2 regions of the Marinobacterium aestuariivivens genome follow, and region 2 is predicted to be linked to the other one. Evidence: predicted binding sites of a transcription regulator. Region 2 holds the regulator's gene; the other holds the start of a gene.
What was found. The regulator FNR, encoded in region 2, switches genes on or off when oxygen is low (the NO sensors DNR and NnrR bind a similar motif). The targets are predictions, from matches to a motif close to TTGATNTANATCAA.

Region 1: the regulator FNR is predicted to act here: its motif matches at 1,721-1,734, upstream of ACFQDL_RS25545 (Hsp20/alpha crystallin family protein).

What each region holds. Positions count from the first base shown of each region.
Region 1 covers NZ_JBHSWE010000001.1:4,880,202-4,883,625, reverse strand. Annotated here, with positions in the region: gene ACFQDL_RS25555 (sensor histidine kinase) at 1-358, opposite strand, end outside; gene ACFQDL_RS25550 (MASE1 domain-containing protein) at 243-1,550, opposite strand; gene ACFQDL_RS25545 (Hsp20/alpha crystallin family protein) at 1,838-2,254, shown strand; partial or broken gene ACFQDL_RS25540 (RtcB family protein) at 2,382-3,424, opposite strand, start outside.
Region 2 covers NZ_JBHSWE010000001.1:5,439,288-5,442,711, forward strand. Annotated here, with positions in the region: gene hemN (oxygen-independent coproporphyrinogen III oxidase) at 1-360, shown strand, start outside; gene ACFQDL_RS28545 (oxygen-independent coproporphyrinogen III oxidase) at 363-650, shown strand; gene fnr (fumarate/nitrate reduction transcriptional regulator Fnr) at 780-1,550, shown strand; partial or broken gene ACFQDL_RS28555 (adenine phosphoribosyltransferase) at 1,716-2,257, shown strand; gene rdgC (recombination-associated protein RdgC) at 2,434-3,345, shown strand; partial or broken gene queE (7-carboxy-7-deazaguanine synthase) at 3,358-3,424, shown strand, end outside.

The DNA of each region.
Region 1 (3,424 bases), 560 kb from region 2:
CCTCATCACGAATGAAGCTGCTCGACCAGGAAATCAAACGCAGCTCCCCGTTGCGGTGACGCCAGTGATTTTCCCAGTAGTCGTGAATGCGCCCCGCTCTCGTGCCCTGGGCCGTCACCTCGACGGCTGGCAACTCCGTCTCCGGTATCAGTCCCAGTTCCCAGAAGGGGCGTCCCAGCACTTCCGCCTCGTCGTAACCAGAGGCTTTCTGGCACGCCCGGTTGAACCGCACGATACGCCAGTCACAGTCCAGCACCAGCATCAATGCATCGGTCGTATCGAGCAGCGTCGACAGGAAATTCCGCTCCTGCCGAAGCGCCTGCTCGGCGTCTAGCCGTTCGGTGATATCGGTCACCACGGCGAGCACGCCGCCTCCTCTTCGCTGCCGAAGGCGGCCAGCCCGATCTCGACCGGAATCTCGTTGCCATCCCTGCGCCGGGCAAACAGGTGCCGGCCGGCCCCATCGGGCGCGCCTCGACGCGGTCGATGAACCCGCGGTGGTAGCCGGCATGCCGGCGGCGATATCGCTCGGGCAGCATCATTTCGACCGGCTGCCCCATCAGCTCCGCCGGCCGGTAACCGAACAGTCGCTGACACTGCGCATTGACCTGCACGATGCGCCCGTCGCGATCGGTCAGCAGGATCGCATTCGGATTCGCCTCGACGATCAGGCGCAGGCGGTCCGCCATTTCACGCAGCGAAGCGATACCGGCGCAGAGCAGCATCGCCAGCAGACCATCGACGACCATAAATGACCAGAGTAGCACCAGGCTTTCGGTGATCGACTCACGCACGAAGGGGCCATGCCCGAGATGAGTGCCCAGCATCGAGATCGCGGATACCAGCAGGATTGCCCGTGCGGTCCAGTGCAACGACAGCCTCATCGCGATCCAGATCAGCAGCGGTGCCGGCAGGAACGCGAGGGGCAGATCGCCCTGGTCGTCGAACGGCAGGAGGTCGCCGAATACCAGACTGCAGACGATGCCCAGCGACAGCAGCGCAACCCAGCCCTCGGCGCGCCAGGGCGCCGATGCCGTCGAATGCTGTCGGGGCTTCAGCGTCAATATCAGCGGTGTGAACAACAGCACACCGGCCGTGTCGCCCATCCACCCGACCAGCCAGCTGTTGGACAGTTCGCCGGCGAGGCCCTCCTCGCCGAACAGCAACAGACTGGCCTTTAGTCCCGACGGCAGCACCCCGCCAAGCAGCAGCAGCACGAGCAGATCCTTGACCCGCGACAGCCTGAGGTCGAAATCCGGCCAATGCCGCAGCAGCCAGGTACCCAACAGCGCAGCCAGGGTACTGCCAAGGGTCGCCGCGACAAACTCGGCCGGGGGCAGCCCGGCACTCAGTATCAGTTGGGCGACAAGTACACCGGGCCAGAGACGGTAGCCGTAAAGCAGTAGTGCCGCGAGTGAAATACCCGCGGGAAGCCACACCAGGGAGCCCTGGATGCTGTCGTAGGTAAATGCCAGCCCCATCCAGCCGGTCAGCAGGCACGCAGCCGCCAGGCCGAGCACCTGTACCGGATATCGCCATGAAACTTTCATATGCCCTTTATGCGCCTTTCACTCCCTGATGCCCATGACCGGCGTCAAGCGAAGTGAAGCCAGGCCCATTCAGGATCGCTCGATCAACAATAGCAGCATTGCCGATTTCCCGTTGACGGCCGGCTGTCGCATTGCGCTTGCCCCGACCCCTTCAAGGGCGGTCATGGAGCCTGACCTGGATCAAGTCATGCGCCGCCAATACTGACTTATACTCAGAAAGCGACCGGACCGATGTCCGGCCCGACATCTGCACCGCACAGTCAAGGTATTGAACAGGGGGAACTGCAATGAGCAATCTTACCCGCTTCAACAGTCTACTGGACGATTCGTTTTTCAGTGATTTCTTCCGCCCGCTCGCTGCACGTACCGGTGACAAGGTCCCGGCCATCGACGTGCGCGAGAACGACGGCACCTACAGCGTCAAGGTCGATCTGCCGGGGGTCAGTAAAGAGGATATCCAGGTCAGCCTGGACAACGGGATCCTCAGCATCAAGGCCGAAACCAAATCGGAGGAGAAAGAGGAGAAGGAGGGCAAACTTATTCGCCAGGAGCGCCATTACGGCCAGTTCCTTCGTCAGTTGTCGGTCGGCTCCGAAGTCGACGCCGCCGCCATCAAGGCACAATTCGACAACGGAGTGCTCACTCTGGAGCTGCCGAAGAAGCAGCCGCTGCCGGAAGAATCGAAGCGCATCGCCATCGAATAATCCCGCTTTCCGGCGGGGCCCCGAAAACGGAGCCCTGCCCTCTTCTACGCGGCAATCGCAGCCGCGCTCTCCGCCTCGATCCAATCGGCGATACGCTCGAACGCTCCGGCGCGGTCCGGCTTGACCACTAACCCTTGATACAGACCAGCGGCCTGAGTTTGGCGACCTTGCGTGCCAGGCCGGCGTCGGCGGCGGCATCGACCACCGCATCGACGTCCTTGTAGGCGCCAGGCGCCTCCTCGGCGATGCCGCGGGACGAGGGGCTGCGCACGATGATGCCGCGCCCGCGCAACTGGTCCAGCAGCTGGCGCCCCATCCAGGTCTTGCAGGCCTGGCGGCGGCTCATCGCGCGGCCCGCGCCGTGGCAGGCCGACGAGAACGACAGCGCCTCGGCGCGTTCGTCGCCCACCAGTACATGGGAGGCGGTGCCCATCGAGCCGCCGATCAGCACCGGCTGGCCCTGCCCGCGGAACAGGGCCGGTATCTCGTCATGGCCGGGGCCGAAGGCCCGTGTCGCACCCTTGCGGTGGACGAACAGGCGACGCCTTTCGCCGTCGACCCGATGCTCCTCGACCTTGCAGGTGTTGTGGGAGACGTCGTAGAGCAGCGCCAGCTCGATACCGGGGAAGAGTTCGGCGAAGACACCGCGCGCCAGGTGGGTAATGATCTGGCGGTTGGCAAGGGCGCAGTTGATCGCCGCGCGCATGGCGCCGAGATAGCGCTCGCCGAGATCGGAACGGATCGGCGCGCAGGCCAGCTCCCGGTCCGGCAGCTCGATGCCGTGACGGCCGGCCGCGACGTACATGCTCTTGAGGAATTCGGCGCCGATCTGGTGGCCGAGTCCGCGGGAGCCGCAGTGGATGAACAGTACCACCTCCCCTGCCGCAGGCCGAAGGCGACCGCGGTCGCCGGATCGAAGATTTCGCTGACCTCCTGTACCTCGAGATAGTGGTTGCCCGACCCGAGCGTGCCCATCTCGTCGCGCTGCCGCTTCTTGGCATGCTCCGAGACCGCCTCCGCGCGGGCACCGGCCATGCAGCCCTGCTCCTCGATATGGGCCAGATCCTCCACCTGGCCGAACCCCTGCTCGACGGCCCAGCGGGCGCCGCCGGTCAGCATCGCATCCATGCCGGCGGCATCGAGATGGATACGGCCATGGCTGCCGACGCC
Region 2 (3,424 bases):
TATGCCCACCTGCCGGACCGTTTCCGCTCGCAAAAACACATTCGCGCAGAGGATTTGCCGGGCCCGGACGCCAAGCTTCAGATTCTCCACGACAGCATCGACCGGCTGCTCGAGGCCGGATACGTCTATATCGGCATGGATCATTTCGCCAAGCCCGACGACAGTCTCGCCATTGCCCAGCGTTCGCGCCAGCTGCACCGGAATTTCCAGGGCTATACCACCCATGCAGACTGCGATCTGGTGGCACTGGGCGTGTCGGCGATCAGCCAGATTGGTGACGTCTACTTTCAGAATGAACACGATATGGGGGCCTATACGCGCGCCGTCGAGAGCCGTGCCTCCGCTGTCAAGCGGGGGTGATCATGAACGCCGACGACAGGATCCGCCGCCGCGTCATTGGCGAGCTGATCTGCCACTTCGAGCTCGACCAAAACAGCATCGAGGAGCGTTTCGGCATCGCGTTCGACGACTATTTCGCCGCCGAACAGGCCGAGATCGAAAGCTTCATCGCCGATGGCCTGGTCGAACGACGGGACCGGGTACTGACCGTGACCGCCGCCGGCCGCCTGCTGATCCGGCGCATCTGCATGGCCTTCGACGCCTATATTCCGAAACAGGCTCCGGTGCAGGGTTTCTCCCGCATCATCTGAGCCGCTTTTTCCGCGCTGCCTGATGGCATAGCGGCCATAGTTCCCGTTGTGACTTCAACCCGGGCGGCAAATGTTGGATAATCGTCTCCAACTGCGCCCCCGGGCCTATCGACACAACAGGAACCGACCATGGCTGACCAAAAACCGGAAGGGAAGCTCCGTAGCCTGCAACAAGCACACTGCAACACCTGCAGCCTGAGTTCACTCTGTCTGCCGGTCTCGCTCAATATGACCGAAATCGACCGCCTCGACGACATCATCGATAAAAGCAGGCCCCTCAAGAAAGGGGAGCACCTGTTCCGTCAGGGCCAGCCTTTTACATCCATCTATGCGTTGCGCGCCGGTACCGTGAAGAGCTATTCGCTGACCAACGAGGGCGAAGAGCAGATCACCGGTTTCTACTTTCCCGGCGAACTGGTCGGCCTCAGCGGCGTCGATTCCGGTGTCTATCCGGTTTCCACCAAGGTGCTCGAGACCACCACCGTCTGCGAAATCCCCTTTACCCGCCTCGACGACCTGTCCGGCGAGTTGCCGGAGCTGCGACGTCAGATCATGCGCACCATGAGCAAGGAGATTCGTGACGACCAGCAGATGATGCTGCTGCTGTCGAAAAAGACCGCCGAAGAGCGCGTTGCCACTTTTCTGATCAAGCTGTCGCAGCGATTTCAGGCCCGGGGTTATTCCCAGACCCGCTTCCGCCTGTCGATGTCGCGCAACGAGATCGGCAACTACCTCGGGCTGGCAGTGGAAACCGTGAGCCGGATATTCACCCGTTTCCAGAAGAGCGGTCTGATCCAGGTCGAAGGCAAGGAGATCGACGTTACCGATCTCGACCAGCTTTACCTGCTGTCCGGCGAATGCCCGGTGCAGGATCCGGCACTGTCCCGACAGACATCCTGATATATAAAAAAACGGCATCCACAGAAGCTGCGGATGCCGTGCAAGCTGCACAGTTGATAAGCCATCTCTGGCTGGTAACCCAACACCTTCATTAGACGCTTTTCTCGCCCTGAAAACATTGAGCCATATCAAGCATCGAACAGGATGCGCGCGCAGGAGTCCTTAATGCCCTTTGACGAGTGCTATGTAAAATCGATTATCCGTACGATTCCGGACTGGCCGGAGCCAGGCGTCCAGTTTCGCGACATCACGCCGCTGTTCAAGGATCCCAAGGCGCTGCGCATGGTCGCCGACGACTTCATCCAGCGCTATATCGATACCGATATCACCCATATCGCCAGCATCGACGCCAGGGCTTCCTGATCAGCTCGATCATGGCCTATCACCTCAATATTCCGCTGGTGCTGGTACGCAAGAAGGGCAAACTGCCGGGTGAAACCATCCACGCCGAATATACCCTGGAATACGGTACCGCCGCGGTCGAGATGCAGACCGACTCGGTGGGCCCCGGTGACCAGGTGCTGATCTTCGACGACCTGATCGCGACCGGTGGCACCATCCTGGCCGCCAGCACCCTGATCAAGGAACTGGGCGCCAGTGTCTACGAGGCCGCCGCCCTGATCGACCTCCCCGACCTCGAAGGCTCGACCCGCATACAGGAAGCCGGCATACCGGTGCATACGCTGCTGGCCTACGAGGGCCTCTGAGATCTGGTGACGCGTAACGCGTAACGCGTTACGCGTCACCAGCACCGGCAACGGCATTTCGGAACGCCACCGGTGCCGACTACTCGCCCGACCATCGATAAACGAAGCGCCCTGCGCATGGCATTTCCCGCCCGAGCCGTTAGAATAGCGCCCTCCACCAGCCGGCAAAGAAGACTATGTGGTTCAAAAATCTGATTTTTTATCGCCTGACCTCCGCTTTCGACAGGGACGCGCAAAGCCTGGAAACCGCCCTTGCAGAGCATCCATTCCAGCCCTGCGGCAGTCAGGAGATGAGCCGTTACGGCTGGATCGCGCCCTGCAAGGGGCTGCCGGACCAGCTCGTCTACAGCTGTGCGGGCTACTATCTGATCTGCGCCCAGAAGGAGGAGAAGATTCTGCCCTCCGGCGTGATCCGCGAGACGCTCGAGGAAAAGGTCGAGGAAATCGAACATCAGCAGGCACGCAAGGTCTATCGACGTGAGCGCAATCAGCTCAAGGACGAGATCGTACTGGATCTGCTGCCGCGGGCCTTTACCCGGCGCCAGCAGACCTGGGCCCTGATCGCGCCCCAGGCCGGCTGGGTATTGGTCGATGCCTCTGCCCACAAGAAGGCCGAGGAGTTGCTGACGCAGCTGCGCAGCAGCCTGGGCACGCTGCCGGTGGTGCTGCCGGACGTCAAGCAGTCGCCCTCGGCGGTGATGAGCCACTGGCTCGAACAGCAGCAGCCCCTCCCAACCTCGTTGCAGCTGCTCGACGAGTGCGAAATGAAGGACAACCTGGTGGAAGGTGGCGTCATCCGCATCAAGGGCCAGGACCTGACCAGCGCGGAAATTGTCGCCCACCTCGAGGCTGGCAAGCGCGTCACGAAGCTGGCTCTGGAGTGGGATGAGAATCTGCGCTTTCTGCTGCACGAGGACCTCAGCATCCATCGCATCAAGCAGACGGACCAGTTCCGCGAGCAGCAGAAGGATGTTGCCGACGACGAGCTGGCGCGTTTCGATGCCGATGTCGCCCAGATCGGTCTCGAACTGAGCCGGCTGATTCCGGACCTGCTGCAGGCCTTCGGCGGCGAAAACAGCGCAACCTAGGACCCGGTCCCGATGTACAGCGTCAAAGAGATGTTTTACACCCTGCAGGGGAAGGCGCCCAGAGCGGCCGGCCGGCGGT